DNA from 4 places in the Paenibacillus sp. YAF4_2 genome. Region 2 is predicted to be linked to each of the others. Evidence: riboswitches for the same ligand, from Rfam matches in the RefSeq annotation. Region 2 holds a riboswitch; each other region holds the start of a gene.

What was found. A riboswitch is a leader RNA that binds a small molecule or an ion and turns the genes downstream of it on or off. The one in region 2 is predicted to bind cyclic di-AMP.
Region 1: linked by a shared signal. The riboswitch ahead of AB4Y93_RS23100 (hypothetical protein) and the one ahead of AB4Y93_RS13745 (APC family permease) in region 2 are both predicted to bind cyclic di-AMP.
Region 3: linked by a shared signal. The riboswitch ahead of AB4Y93_RS12000 (KamA family radical SAM protein) and the one ahead of AB4Y93_RS13745 (APC family permease) in region 2 are both predicted to bind cyclic di-AMP.
Region 4: linked by a shared signal. The riboswitch ahead of AB4Y93_RS27285 (ubiquitin-like domain-containing protein) and the one ahead of AB4Y93_RS13745 (APC family permease) in region 2 are both predicted to bind cyclic di-AMP.

Annotation. Positions count from the first base shown of each region.
Region 1 covers NZ_JBFRCT010000010.1:287,059-290,787, reverse strand. Annotated here, with positions in the region: gene rlmN (23S rRNA (adenine(2503)-C(2))-methyltransferase RlmN) at 1-593, opposite strand, end outside; cyclic di-AMP (ydaO/yuaA leader) riboswitch at 1,302-1,498, shown strand; cyclic di-AMP (ydaO/yuaA leader) riboswitch at 1,614-1,798, shown strand; gene AB4Y93_RS23100 (hypothetical protein) at 1,916-2,335, shown strand; gene kdpF (K(+)-transporting ATPase subunit F) at 2,484-2,597, shown strand; gene kdpA (potassium-transporting ATPase subunit KdpA) at 2,625-3,729, shown strand, end outside.
Region 2 covers NZ_JBFRCT010000005.1:142,057-145,785, forward strand. Annotated here, with positions in the region: gene bglX (beta-glucosidase BglX) at 1-970, shown strand, start outside; cyclic di-AMP (ydaO/yuaA leader) riboswitch at 1,268-1,448, shown strand; gene AB4Y93_RS13745 (APC family permease) at 1,599-3,425, shown strand; gene AB4Y93_RS13750 (Lrp/AsnC family transcriptional regulator) at 3,477-3,729, opposite strand, start outside.
Region 3 covers NZ_JBFRCT010000004.1:342,284-346,012, forward strand. Annotated here, with positions in the region: gene AB4Y93_RS11995 (alpha/beta hydrolase) at 1-898, opposite strand, end outside; gene AB4Y93_RS12000 (KamA family radical SAM protein) at 954-1,973, opposite strand; cyclic di-AMP (ydaO/yuaA leader) riboswitch at 2,157-2,293, opposite strand; gene AB4Y93_RS12005 (hypothetical protein) at 2,379-2,729, opposite strand; gene thiD (bifunctional hydroxymethylpyrimidine kinase/phosphomethylpyrimidine kinase) at 2,791-3,618, opposite strand; gene thiO (glycine oxidase ThiO) at 3,646-3,729, opposite strand, start outside.
Region 4 covers NZ_JBFRCT010000016.1:63,276-67,004, forward strand. Annotated here, with positions in the region: gene rnmV (ribonuclease M5) at 1-59, opposite strand, end outside; gene AB4Y93_RS27285 (ubiquitin-like domain-containing protein) at 207-1,343, opposite strand; cyclic di-AMP (ydaO/yuaA leader) riboswitch at 1,585-1,793, opposite strand; gene AB4Y93_RS27290 (TatD family hydrolase) at 1,977-2,750, opposite strand; gene AB4Y93_RS27295 (HD domain-containing protein) at 2,781-3,729, opposite strand, start outside.

The DNA.
Region 1 (3,729 bases), on a different contig from region 2:
CTGGTGGATACGGTGATGTGACGCGGACCAATCGCTAGACCCTTATGATCCTTCACGGTTGTAAGGAAGTCATTCAGATGGATGAAGTTATCGAACGGCTCGCCGATCCCCATCACAACGATATGGCTGACTTTCTCACCTTGATTAGCTTCATCAAGATGAAGCTGAATCTTCATAATCTGCTCGACAATCTCGCCACTGGTCAGATCGCGGCTCTTCTTAATCAGGCCGCTTGCGCAGAAGCTGCAGCCGATGTTGCAGCCAACTTGCGTTGTCACGCAGACAGACAAGCCGAACTTATGGCGCATCAAGACCGTCTCAATCAGATTGCCGTCTAAGAGCTTCAGTAGCAGCTTCACGGTTCCATCCTTGGACTCCTGCTTCGTATGCTCAACCAGCGTCTGAATAGTAAAGTTCTCCTCCAGCAGCTTCACGCAGTCAGGATTAACTTCTGTCATAGCTGCAAAGCTTGTAACCCGCTTCCGGTAAAGGTATTCCCACACTTGAGTCGCCCGGAACTTTTTGTGTCCGCGCTCGCCCAGCCATGCGATTAATTGCTCTAATGTAAATCCATATATGGAAGGTGTACTCATTATTTATCCTCTTTTCACAAACGCGGCCTAAACCGCATACTGACTCCTATTGTCCCAAAATTATCGAACGAAAACAAGGGGCGATTCCCGCCAATTGACAGAAGCTCGCAACAGCACTATTCGGATAAGACCCCCGGAGGGTCTTATTGCTATTTTTTCTCCAGCAGAACTGGCCCATAAGACCCTGCGAGGGCCTTATTCATTCCAGATAGTCCAGTTTCACTACCTTTCATCTGATTTTTCTTATTCATAAGATCCTGACAGGGTCTTATAGGCTCCCGCTCCCCGCTCCATTGCTCGGATAAGACCCTGCGAGGGTCTTATTGCTGCCGCAGCCGACTAGTTCACCTTCGTTTATCGCCTCATTCTCTGCGATAAGGTCCCCGGCAAGTTCCCCTCTGTTCCGATGCTCCATCCGCTGCATTAAGGTCCTTGAGGGAACTTAAGCTCGCCGTTTGACCATTCATTGCACTGGTTAGTGTCCCTAATGGATCTTACCTCGTCCATTGTTTCTTTTTCAAATAAAAGTTTAAGAGCACAATTAGCGCAATCTAGAGATATAGGAATTAAGAAAGAGCATCGTAGAGTTCATCCGAGATGTAAACGCTCTAACCAATCACAATGTAATAATTAGACAATATGCAGCCTCCATGTCTCATTTACATTAACCTTAGGCAGGCGTAACATACGATTCAGCAATTGAAATGTATGCTTTATTCGCTGAGTTTCCGTCATGGGAAACGGGGGAACCAATCGATAAGCGCAGTGTCATCGGTGTGAGAGCCAATGAATCTTGTTGCTTATCAGGGGTGAATCCAGGAAAGGCTTCGTGCGGCCGAACCTGGTAGGGCGACTCTCACCGTCCGAATCCGTCAGCTAACCTCGTAAGCGAAGAAAATGTCTGTTCCAGCAAGCTAAGGCTGCGAAGGCATTTTCCAGGTAGAGAGGATGATGTGATCTTGTGACCTTATGGGGCCGCGGGGAACTTTCCTCTGCGGTCTTTTTCTATTGTATTCCAAAATGTCTTTATCGCTTAATCTCCTTCACAGGGGAACGGGGGAACCAATCGGACGGCAGGCTGAATTTAAACAACCCGCCTTCCACGGGGTGAATCGCCAGAACGGCTCGAATAAGCCGCATGGCGTAGGGCGACTCTTACGCCCGAATCCGTCAGCTAACCTCGTAAGCGTAACAAGAGAGGCAACGATGATCGTGAATATAGGCGTGGTTTATTTTCTGCTGCGCTTATAAGCCGCGTGAAGAGTCCCTCTTCCGCGGTTTTTTTGTCGTTGAATCCTCTATCGAAAAGAGGAGCGAGCTTCATGAACGATTATATTCTCGTATCTGCACCAAACGTACAGGGCGAGGACTTTATTAAACAGCTGCAGCGCCGGCATATCCCGTTTGCAGCGCTTGTGAATAACAAAGCGGAATACGAGCGGATGCTCGCACTTGAGGTAAATACGATCATTGTCATAAGCACGACTGAAGAAGCCACCTGGCGGGTACCGGAGCTTCCTATTGGACGGATTTTTCTTTTCGAGAGAAGCCTGAACCTTTGCTGCCGCTACATTCAGATCTGCCGCAGCTGGACGTCGAAATCGATCTGTGTCATTACCAACAGCACAAACCCGAGACTGATCTATAAAGGAATGGGCGCGAATTATGTGATTCATTCCAGTAGCACAGAGACTTCTTTTCTCATAGCAAGCGACTTCATGACAGGCAGCGACAACGGGTAAAAATCCATGCTTACGAAGCAAGAATTGCTCAATTGGCTGAGATAGGCCATTTGTGTACCAATTCTTTTAAGGAGAATAGAGTTATGCAGGATATTTATATGGTGCTGCTTCTAGCAGCTGTATTCGTACTCTTCGCCGGATTTATGCAATGGTGCGACCGCTCGATTCAAGAGGAGGACAAACGATGATTGTCACACTCTGTCTGGCTTTACTTATCTTTCTCTATTTAGTGTACGCCCTCATTAATCCAGAAAAATTTTAATCCCTTAAACGATCGCGGGAGGTCAATATGGATATTTTACAGCTTCTAATCGTGATTGGCGTGCTTATTCTGCTCGTCAAGCCACTTGGCTCGTACGTCTATCACGTCTACTCGAATGAGCCAAACCGAACCGACCGAGTATTCGGGTGGTCTGAACGAATCATTTACAGCGTGATCGGCTTAAAATCGCGAGCAGGCATGACCTGGAAAAAATACGCGCTTAGCTTTCTTCTAACTAATATCGTATTAGTTGCCATCAGCTATTTGATCCTGCGCTTTCAAGGCGGGCTCCCTGGCAATCCGAATAACATCGGCGGTATGGAACAGACCTTGTCCTTTAATACCGTCATCAGCTTCATCACGAATACGAACTTGCAGCATTACAGCGGGGAGACCGGGCTTTCTTACTTCTCGCAGATGGCTGTCATTATGATGATGATGTTCACATCAGCGGCTACAGGCTTCTCGGTTGCGATTGCATTTATCCGTGGTCTGACGAGCAAAGGCACAACAATCGGTAACTTCTTCGAGGATTTCGTGAAGTCGCATACCCGGATTTTTCTGCCGCTGGCCGTGCTTGTCACGCTGGTACTGGTGGCTTTGCATGTGCCACAGACATTTGATCCGAACATAACCGCAACAACGCTAGAAGGTGCCACGCAAAATATCGCGATCGGACCTGTGGCATCCCTTGAATCAATCAAGCATCTAGGTACAAACGGCGGCGGTTTCTTCGGAGTCAACTCGGCTCATCCATTCGAGAATCCAAACCCACTGACGAATGTCATCGAAATTTTATCGATGTGGGCGCTGCCTGCTTCCTTACCTTATGTATTTGGACGATTTGCGAAAAACCGTAAGCAGGGCTGGGTTGTATTTTCCGCGATGATGACCTTGTTCCTTGTCTTTCTGGCAACGGTCTATACCGCTGAGCTGCATGGCAATCCGCTACTAAACAATCTTGGTGTGGATGCCTCACAAGGCAGTATGGAAGGTAAAGAGGTACGCTTTGGTATCGCACAATCCGCTCTGTTTACAGCCGTCACAACAGCAGCGACCACCGGTACGGTTAACAACATGCACGATACACTGACACCAATTGGCGGACTCGTACCGCTTGCCGAGATGATGC
Region 2 (3,729 bases):
GAGCGGCGATATTCTTGGACCTTGGTCGATTTGGGGTAAGCAGGAGGAAGCGGTTCAGCTTCATGCTGGTTTATCCGCACGTACCGATCTGATTGCCACAGCCAAAGGCTGCGACATCGATTCTGGTTCGGAAGAGCAGCTCCAGGAAGCAGTCAACGTCGCAGCCGATGCTGACATCATCATCCTGGCACTTGGCGAAAGCTCTGAGATGAGCGGGGAAGCGGGAAGCCGCGGCGATATCCGTCTGCCGCAGGCTCAACTGAAGCTGATCCAGAAGCTGAAGCCGCTTGGCAAGCCGATGGTTGTTGTACTGTTCAACGGCAGACCGCTGGATCTGCATGGCGTTATCGAGGAGGTGGATGCACTTCTTGAAGCTTGGTTCCCTGGTACGGAAGGCGGCAATGCAATCGCAGACGTCCTGTTCGGTGATGTGAATCCATCGGGACGTCTGACGATGTCATTCCCTTACTCGGTTGGTCAAGTACCTATTTACTATAACAACTACAATACGGGTCGTCCGCTCACCCCGCAGAATGCGAATGAGCGTTATGTTTCGAAGTATCTGGACATGCCAAATGCGCCTCTTCTGCCGTTTGGCTACGGCCTCAGCTATACAAGCTTCACGTACGGTGAAGTGAGTCTGTCGACAGACGAACTGCATGCTGAAGACACACTTCAAGTATCGGTTGAGGTAAGTAATACAGGCTCGGTTGCCGGGGAAGAGGTTGTTCAGCTGTATGTGCGTGATATTGCTGGTGAGGTTGTACGTCCACTTAAGGAGCTGAAGGGCTTCCGTAAGCTGCAATTGCAGCCTGGTGAGACGGTGAAGGTAACATTCTCAATTAACGAAGAGCAGCTTTGTTATTACCACACGGATCTGCAGCTGAAGAGTGATGCTGGCGAATTCCATGTCTTTGTTGGTCCTAACAGCCGCGATCTGGAAGCAAAGGCTTTCCGGTTTGTGAAATAAAAGTTTTTTCGAAAAAAGAACGAATCAGCCGGATGGCTGGTTCGTTCTTTTTAGTTGCTTAATGACCCTGTAGGATCATGTCTCCTGCACAATAGCAGATCTGCTCCCTTATTAAGGGAATTATCTCCTTGGAACAAGGTAAAAGAAAGCATGGCTGGCTTTTTAGGACATTCTGCAAGCGATTCAAGAATGTATCCGCATTCATGACGGTTAAAGCCTGATTTCTGCGTTTATTTGAAATATTATCGCTGTTTACAGATAAGGGAGAGAGGACTATGATCAATTAGCAACTTCATATGTTCATATTCGCTGAGTTTCCGAAGTAGTCGGAAAGCAGGGGAACCAATTGCGATAACTGCCATTATAGTTACCGCCGGGGTGAATCAGCATAGCTGCCGTTCAGGCAGAGAGCTGTAGGGCGATTCTCTAGACGCCCGAATCCGTCAGCTAACCTTGTAAGCGTTGATAGAGAGGGTGAACTTCGGTTTTTTATGACCGCGGGAGGATACTCTGCGGTCTTTTTTTCGTGTAAAAAAAAGCAAACATGGTTACATTAGCACTGACAAGTGATGAGTAGCCCGAGTATCCAAGCGTATGTTGTTTAACTTCATTGTTGGCGGTGACCTGTGTGTTTACTCTTATCAAAAGATTACTGATCGGGCGTCCCTTAAAGTCCACGGAATTAGGGGAACAGAAACTCATTAAGACAAAAGCGCTTGCGATCCTGTCTTCGGATGCTTTATCGTCCGTTGCTTACGGTCCTGAGCAAATTTTGTTAGTCTTGATGACCGTGAGCGCTGCGGCGTTTTGGTATTCCATTCCGATTGGTATCGGGGTGCTTGTCTTATTAACGGCACTTATTTTGTCTTACCGGCAAATTATATTTGCTTATCCGCATGGCGGCGGAGCCTATGTGGTGTCGAAGGAAAATCTCGGGGTATTCCCAGGGCTGATATCGGGCGGCTCCTTGCTGGTCGATTATATTCTGACGGTAGCAGTAAGTGTATCGGCGGGTACGGATGCGATTACTTCAGCATTTCCAAGCCTGCATACCCATACCGTGTTGATCGCCGTATTTTTCGTCCTTTGTATCACCATATTGAACCTGCGGGGCGTGACCGAATCGGCATCGATCCTCGCATATCCTGTTTATTTATTCGTACTGGCGATTTTCATTATGATTGGCGTCGGTGTATATAAAATCGCTTCAGGTGATGTATCACCTGAGCTGCATACATCCCTTGGCACACCGGTAGCGGGCATCAGCTTGTTCCTGCTGCTTCGGGCCTTTGCTTCGGGCAGCTCGGCCTTGACTGGGGTGGAAGCGATCTCGAATGCGATTCCTAACTTCAAGGATCCAGCGCCAAACAACGCTGCGAAAACCTTGCTGGCCATGGGCGCGCTGCTGTCAGTTCTGTTCGCTGGCATCGTCTTCCTTGCTTACTACTACGGTGTTGCACCAAGGGAAGATGTGACGGTTACCTCGCAAATTGCAGAGAGTATATTTGGACGCGGCGTTATGTATTATTTTATCCAAGGCACAACGGCCTTGATCTTGATTCTGGCAGCGAATACCGGCTACTCGGCGTTCCCGCTGCTTGCGGTTAACCTCGCGAAGGATAAGTTCATTCCGCGAATGTTTACGGTCCGCGGTGACCGTCTTGGTTATTCGAACGGTATTATCAGCCTTGGTATCTTGTCTATCATTCTGATTATAGCTTTCCAAGGAAAGACGGAGCACTTGATTCCACTGTATGCGGTTGGTGTATTCGTACCGTTCACCTTGTCGCAGACGGGTATGTTGGTGAAATGGATCCGTCAGCGGCCAAAAGGCTGGGTTCCCAAGTTTATTATTAACTCGATTGGTGCACTGATTAGCTTTATCGTATCGATGATGTTCTTCTTGACCAAGTTCGAGCAGGTATGGTCGATTCTGATTTTCCTGCCATTGATTATCTTCGTCTTCCACCGGATTAAGAAGCATTACGAGGCTGTTGGCGAACAGCTGCGACTGGCGACCTGCGAGCCTGTAGTCCCCATTGAAGGCAATGTTATGATATTACCGGTGGCTGGTATAACGCATGTCGTGGAGCACTCCATTCTATATGCGAAGTCCTTGAAGGCAGAGCAGATTATTGCTGTATACGTCCCGTTCGAGAAAGAGGATGAGACGATCTTCGAGGAGAAGTGGAAGAAATTCCAGCCGGACGTCAGACTGGTGACGCTGCATTCGCCCTATCGTTCGATAACGAGTCCACTCTTCAAGTTTATTGATACGGTGCAGCGCAAGGCCAGCGAGAACCATTACCAGGTAACGGTCATTATTCCGCAGTTTATTCCGAAGAAGGGCTGGCAGAACATTTTGCATAACCAAACGAGCTTAATGCTCCGTACCCAGCTTCTTTACCGCAAGGATGTCGTGATTACAACCGTGCCTTACCATTTGAAAAAATAACAAAAAGCCTTAGCCTCCGGATTTCCGGGGCTAAGGCTTTTTTTATGCCTGTTATAGCTCTAACCCAGTGCCTTGCTTGAACCGTTTGATGACCATATGCGTGTTGACGTTGACGATGCCCTCCAGCACATAAATCTTCTTGAATAAGAAATGCTCCAGTGATTGCTCATCCTTCAGCAGGGCATGCATATGCAGGGAGCTGGGTCCGGTCATCTGGTAGATGCTGATCACCTCAGGCTCATCGGATAGCAGAGCGCCGGCCTGCTCAACGAATCGCGGCTCTACCTCAACCTCGAAGAACGCG
Region 3 (3,729 bases), on a different contig from region 2:
TGTCCCCTAGAAGCGGACTGACATACGGATTACGGACGTCCTCCTCGGTTGGCAGATAAAGCTCCCATGCTTTTTTCCCTTCAGGATCAGCCTCCGTAGGGCGTCCGATACCAAGCATCGGATCAATCATTGCCCTTTGCTCCTCCGCCATCTCGAACTGCGACAGCTCCCAGCGATAGCCTTTCACATCATTAATGAAGGTGACACATGGATAGATCAACACCTGCTGGGCAATCATACGAGTACCTAGATCCCGGTCTTTGAGCGCTGCTGCTGCAGTTAAGTTACCACCAGCACTATCGCCGCCAACCGCGATCCGGTTCCGGTCTATGCCATACTCCTCCGCATGCTCGTAAATATATTGAACAGCGTTAAAGCAATCATTAAACCCATTCGGGAATTTATGCTCCGGAGCCAGCGAATAATCAATATTAAAGACAACGGCATCCGCCAGTTCCGCGATCAGCCGGCATGGATTCTCTACCGCAAATACCGTTCCGCCAATCCATCCGCCCCCGTGAATATAAATGAGACAAGGTTTGTTCGGCTTACGCATCGACTTACGCGGATAATACCGCCAAAGGCCAACCTCATTATCGCCAAGCTGTATCCGTTCATAGCCCGTGTAAATCTCGACCGTATTCAAGTTCCGATTCGGAAAACCCATTGCATCTCGAATGAGCTGAAGCTGCTGTTCCGGAGTAGGCGGCGTGGCAGGGGGGGCCTGTTGCTGGCTGGCATCAATCCACTGCCTGATCAGTTTAAGCTCATACGGATCCAAGTAACCTGCTCTTGTCTCTTCCGGATTACCTTTTACAATAACCGGTGTTCCGTTCAAGCTTACTTCTTCCTGCTGAGCCTGCAAAGCATTAACTAGTTCTTGACCGTATTCTCTCATTGAATAGAAGCCTCCCGGGATGTGAGTTACTATCCCTAACTACTTCTACTTCAATTCAAGAACATCCTTTATTCACTTTAGGAAGTTGTTCCTGCGATATATATACCGTATGGTCATCATGATCGGTCAAATCATCAATCCAAGCGGCTTCAGGCGGACAGTCGAGCATCATGAAACGCCCATTGCCATCTTCTTTATAATGATGATATTTTACATAGGCTTTGCCGGCTTCAATATCTAGAAGCTCAATCTTGCCAAAGGTATGCGCCATTAACAATCTGATGCGCTGACCAAGCTCTGCGGTCAGTACTTTTGCTTGCTCTACAATGGAATAAATACTCTTCAGAGACAATACGGATTCAGCGTATGCTGCGGTATGGGGACGGTTAACGATAAAGGAATACGGCGTTACCCCCGCTCTGGACAATTGATCGATCAGCTTGCCAAGTACAAGCGGGTCATTATTGACGCCTTTTACAATAGGGGTTTGATTGACGACTACAGCTCCTGCCTGATGCAGCGCATTAAAGGCTTTCTTCGCTTCTGCCGTTATTTCGCGCGGATGATTAATGGAGGTCATGATATAAATCCGTTTCTCTGGACTTGAGAACTTGTGAAGCATATCTAACAGCTCGGAGTCCTCATAGATCCGCATCGGATTAAAGATCGGGATTCTAGAGTCCAGCCGGATTGTGCCAACATGATCCAATTCCCGCAGTTGCTCGATAATTCGGCGCAGCTTAGCGGTTGCTAATAAGAGGCTGTCACCACCAGTCAGTACAACTTTATGGATTTCAGTATGTTCTGCAATATAGGCAAGTCCTTCTGCAGCATGGGAGACGGAGAGCAACGCCATCGAATGGTAGACATGCTTACAGCCACTAGCATCCTCCAAAGTCTCTCCGTGAGCTTCCCCAGCCGTTGCAATCAAGTGCTTGCGGATCGGATCCTTCGGATCATCCCAGTCAATCAGGTTTAAGTAGTAATCATTGACGCGAAAATGCTTCTTAAGCCGCTCTCTCTCCGCCTCTGACAGCCCTGCCGCTCTTCCTTTATCAGCCATTGGTTGTACCATTCGTCATCCCTCCAAAAGGTTTGTTGACTTTCTCACCTACTTGCCGGGAAGTCCATCCCACCCCCAGAAAAATAAAAAAAGACCCCAGCAGCACAGAGCATGGGCATGCTCTGTGTGCATGTGGGCCTCTAAACAGAAAAAGACCCTGTTAAAGGGTCTAATAATTCGCAATGTTATTCGCAAAAGACCCATCTCAAGCTGACGAGGTTAGCTGACGGACTCGGGATAGATGGTTCCCTACAGCCAAAGTCTGGCTGATTCGCCCCAAAAGATTGGTTTCCCCGCTTCTCGGCGTACCGAGAACTAAGCTTATTGTAATTATCTCACAATTCTTAATATTGTCAATAATTAAGTAAATAAAAATCCCGCCCAAATTTCACGGACGGGATTCCCTGCTACGTTCACTCACTTCTTATCCACCTGAAGAAGAGATAAGTGCTTTACGGAATACGTATCTTTGATTGTATCTTCTGAAATCACATTCAGCTTAATCAGACCGGCGATTTTCGAGGAGTCAGGCTTCGAGAGCAGCCGCCATACTTCCGGATCCGGAAGTGCTGCGAACAGCTTCGTCTCGTCGAATTCCTTACGCTCCTGTGCGACAATCCTTATTTTATAACTACCAATCTCCAGTTCGGAGAGCTCCTGCTCGGTACAATGCTTCACAATTTCACCGCGCAGCTCAGATAATTCCTGCTCAATCTCTTTCTGCTTCTGCTTCAATCGGTAATATCGCTTAACCGTCTTGTCTTCCACATTATTCACGCTCCTCTTTCTCATATGTATGATCAAGAGAGCGGAATTAGGACAAGACATGCTATTGAGGGACAAGTCCTCTGCGGCGGTAAGCCCAGTGGTTGGTCGGGCCATGTCCGCTGCCGATTGCGATGCTATCCTCGATGGCCGCTTGAATGTAGGCTTTTGCTTGATGTACAGCTTCCTCTATTCCAAGTCCCTCCGCGAGGCCTGCTGTCAGAGCCGCCGAATACGTACAGCCGGTGCCATGCGTACGCGCTGTCTCGATTCGCTTGCCCGACAACTCGCTGAAGCTGCTGCCGTCGAACAACAAATCAACCGCTTCTGCTCCTGCTTCATGCCCGCCCTTGATAAGGACATACTTGGCGCCAAAATCAACAAGCTTCTTGGCTGCTTCTACCTTATCGGCTTTATTGCGGATTCCCATCCCAGTTAGATACTCGGCTTCTGGAATGTTAGGCGTAATAATCATCGTAAGCGGGAGCAGCTTGCGGGTGAGCGCCCGGATCGCATCCGCTTGAAGCAGTGAAGCTCCTCCTTTGGCAATCATCACAGGATCAATCACTACCTTCGTCCAGCCGAAGAAAACAATCGCCTCTGCAACCGCCTCAATGATCTCCGCACTGAACAACATTCCTGTCTTCAGCGCATCAACACCAATATCGCTGCCCACGGAATGAATTTGTGCTGTTACTGCTTCCTTCGTCAGCGGGAATACGCCTTGAACACCAAGCGTATTTTGCGCAGTTACTGCAGTCAGGGCAGACATGCCGTAGACGCCTAGCTCCTGGAACGTTTTCAAATCTGCCTGAATACCGGCTCCTCCGCCGCTGTCTGAGCCAGCAATCGTCAAAGCTCTTGCCACTTGCCCGTTTATGTACTCCGACATCTTAAATCTAACCCCCTTTCTATTGTATTAATGAGAGAACCGTTCAGGCGCAAACGCCGATAATGGACTGCCGCCATCGATATAATCGGCAACGACCTGCGCCGTTACTGG
Region 4 (3,729 bases), on a different contig from region 2:
GCCCGCTTTACAGCGACTGTATCATCTTTGCCTTCCACCACAATAATTTCCTTGATCACAAGCGAACATTCCTTTCTCCAGCAACTTTCGCTCATCTTCCTGCGTCAGTAAGAATGTAACTGCTCCACACCTATACACACAAAAAGAAGAGGCAGCGCCTCTTCTTATAATGGCATATTTATCATCGAAATAATAGCATGGAGCAATTAGCTTGCGGAAGGCTTGTTGGGTCCAAGTACGTACACCGTATAGCCTTTTTTTCGGCCAAACTTGTTAGCATAGCTGGTACTGTCAAAATAAACGTCAATCTTACTTCCTTTGACTGCACTGCCCGTATCCTCTGCTCTGCGGAAGCCGATGCCTTCAATGTAAACCCACCAGCCAATTGGAATCACATCCGGATCAACAGCGATCGTCCGGCCTTCCATCACTTTCGCACCGGAAGCCGTAATGCCGTATCCTGGATGATTCTCATCTTTGCCCGTAGACGCTACACCGGCTGAATAAGCGGTTAACGTCACGTTCTTCAGAATCTTCTTGGCTTTAAAGGTGACTCCGCTCTTCGAATACGAGGCCGTGCTCGCATTGCTTGAGAGTGTATGTACATCCTTCTTCGAGCCGATAGCTACGACCTGGCTGACCGTATGTGTCTGCACAACCTTGTCGACCAGCTTGGAGGAGACAAGAACACCATTCTCATACTTCTTCTCCACGCGTTCAATCACGAGGCCATTCTTGCCGGATTGCACCAGCTTCTCCTTCCCTTTATCAAGGGTTGGATCTTGTTTCTTCACGATCGAGAACGGCAAAGTCCGTTCTGTTTCCGACACTTTGGTATCGACGCGAGTAACAGTAACTGTCATCGCCTTCGAAACGGCCGTGTCTAGAGATGGGGTAACCCTATCTTGATCGCGAACAGGAATATTTAATTTCCCGATCGCCGCCTGTACTGTTTTCTCTGTCGTGTACACCGTCGATGTCTTGCCATCTGCTTTTACAGTAACCGGAACCGCTTGTTTAATTTCAATGCGATCTCCGTCTTTGATGGACGCATTTAGAGGTGACGACACCTCATCATATGGCCCTACCGTAATAGCTTGTTCATCCAGTAGGCGTTGCAGGACCCATTGTTTTGTCTTCACAACAGTCTCTTGTCCATTCACTACTACGGATACGCTTTTATCAGCCGATCCGTACAACAACACCAAAAACATGAAAGTCATAGCGATTGAGATAATTGCACTCAGAACAATTAAACGCAAATTTTCATGCTTCCATCGCATTGCGAAAGTCATGCTGGATGATCGCTTCCCATGGGTCTCCATTACTTGGTTCATGCCCACTTCAATCGGTCCTCCTTCATAGCCCCGCCGCCAATCTGTTACGCATGATACATTGACGTGACTATTAAGTATATTGGCGTGACGAGCACGCTCCAGTGTTACGGTCCTCTTACCTCCTGGATCTACCCCTACGAAAGATTATTTCCGCATAAATCGAAAATAAAAAGAAGCCTTCGACAGAGGATCTGATCGTGGCTTCCTGGGTAGTCAAACATTCAGGAAAAGGTAAATACACGAGGTTGATCGCTCTCTATAGACGCTTACGAGGTTAGCTGACGGGTTCGGGCGAGAGAGCTGCCCTATCCACGGTTCGAATGCTCATGGCAATCGCCGCAAAATTCACCCCTGAAGAATTCAATGCGCCGCATGATGCTAACTTGCTTTTTAAACATGCATCTGCCGACGTTGGTTCCCCCGCTCTCCGATTCGGAGATTAAGCGTAAACTGGAAATCCAATACAAAAGTTAAAGCTCTGAGAAAAATGATACCTTCCTGACCACACAATTGTAAAGACGCGTTAAAAGACGATTTTAACGAAATTTTAGCATTCTGAAGGCAAATAAAGCCGATTCCGCCAATTAAAAAGAGTTTTATCGCCGCTATAGTCTTTATTTCAGTGGTTTTAGTCCGTTTTTAAACAATACCAAAACATTTTTTACCGTTTGCGCTTGTAATAAATGCAATTTCCTCCTTGGATTTTCCTGTTATCTCCGCTGCCATGTCTGCGACTAAAGACACATATGAGCTCTCATTTCGCTTCCCTCTGAACGGATGAGGAGCCAAATATGGAGAGTCTGTTTCGATTAATATACGGTCGAGTGGAACCTGTGCAAGCACCTCTTTTGGCACCCTCGCATTTTTGAAAGTGACAGGCCCTCCGAAGGAGATATAGAAGTTCATATCGAGGCATAATTTTGCCGTTTCCCAGCTGCCGGAATAGCAATGCATGACCCCTCCAACCTCAGATGCTTTTTCTTCTCTCAAAATACGAACGATGTCCTCATGAGCATCCCGATTATGAATAACAATTGGCTTACCCAGCTTCCGAGCGAGGCGGATTTGCTCCCGAAATACACGCTGCTGAACGTCCTTTGGTGACGTATCCCAGTGGTAATCAAGTCCAATTTCTCCGATCGCAACGACCTTTGGATGTGAGCAAAGCTGCTCGATCCATTCCAAATCCCCCGGCTCCATGTAGATGCTGTCCACTGGATGCCAGCCAACCGCCGCGTAGATAAAATCATACTTTTCTGCAAGCTCGATTGTGGTCGGAATCGTCTCTCGGTTAAAGCCAATGTTGATCATGAGATCGACACCGGCAGCCCGTGCCCGCTCGATAACTTCTGTGCGGTCGCTGTCGAATTGCGAAGAGTCCAAATGGGTATGTGTGTCGAATAAAGATATCATCTTAGCTGTAATCTCCTTCTATATAAAACCTTAAATTTTGAAAAGCTCCCTTACTCTAGCGCTTAATTGATCAGCCGCAGCAAGGAGTGGCTCGATCGGATAATAAATATGGTATTGTCCCTGGTGCAGACCACTGATGGAATGAACAATGTCGGATTTCACCGATATTTCGCTTAAGCTGTTATCCTCATTTAAAAGCAGAATCGGCGCTTTCTCCTCTTTCCCGCCTTTTTTCGCATCAGGGCGATATATGTCGTATGGCTGGTCAAATGGAAAATCAATTTCCATATGATAATCCGGATTAAGACCAATCGAGATAAACTGCTGAGCAGCTTCTTCTAATAAAGAGTCTCCTGGATCATTAAGCGTAATGTATTTGTACAATCGACGATTGAGGAATCGGTCACATAGCTCGGCAAGAAGAGAATCCCCTTCCTCCGCCCATTGTGCGAAGATCGTCTGCATATAAGCCTCATCCAGCTTCAGATAATCCTTTACCGTAATCGTACCATCCAGAAGTTTGTTAATTGGTCCGGGCATCCATGCAAAGGAATAACCGTTGTCGTACAGCTCCTTCGCCCGACGAGTTATTTGCCGCAATATGATTTCCGAGCTCCGTGTAACCGGATGGAAATAAATTTGCCAATACATTTGATAACGGGACATTAAATAATGCTCGATAGCATGCATGCCGCTTTCTTTTACCACCATTTTGCCTTGAAAAGGACGCAGTACGCGCAATATCCGCTCCAGGTCAAAGTTCCCGTAATGGACACCTGTAAAATAAGCATCACGCAGCAAATAGTCCATACGGTCTGCATCCATTTGGCTGGAGATGAGACTGACGACGATCGGATTCGGATATGTCTTGCCAATAACCGAAGCCACTTTTTCTGGAAAATCATCAGCAACTTGGCGAAGCACGCGATTAACTTCTGTATCCTCAAGCAAGATCGCGCAGGTCCACTGCTCATGATGC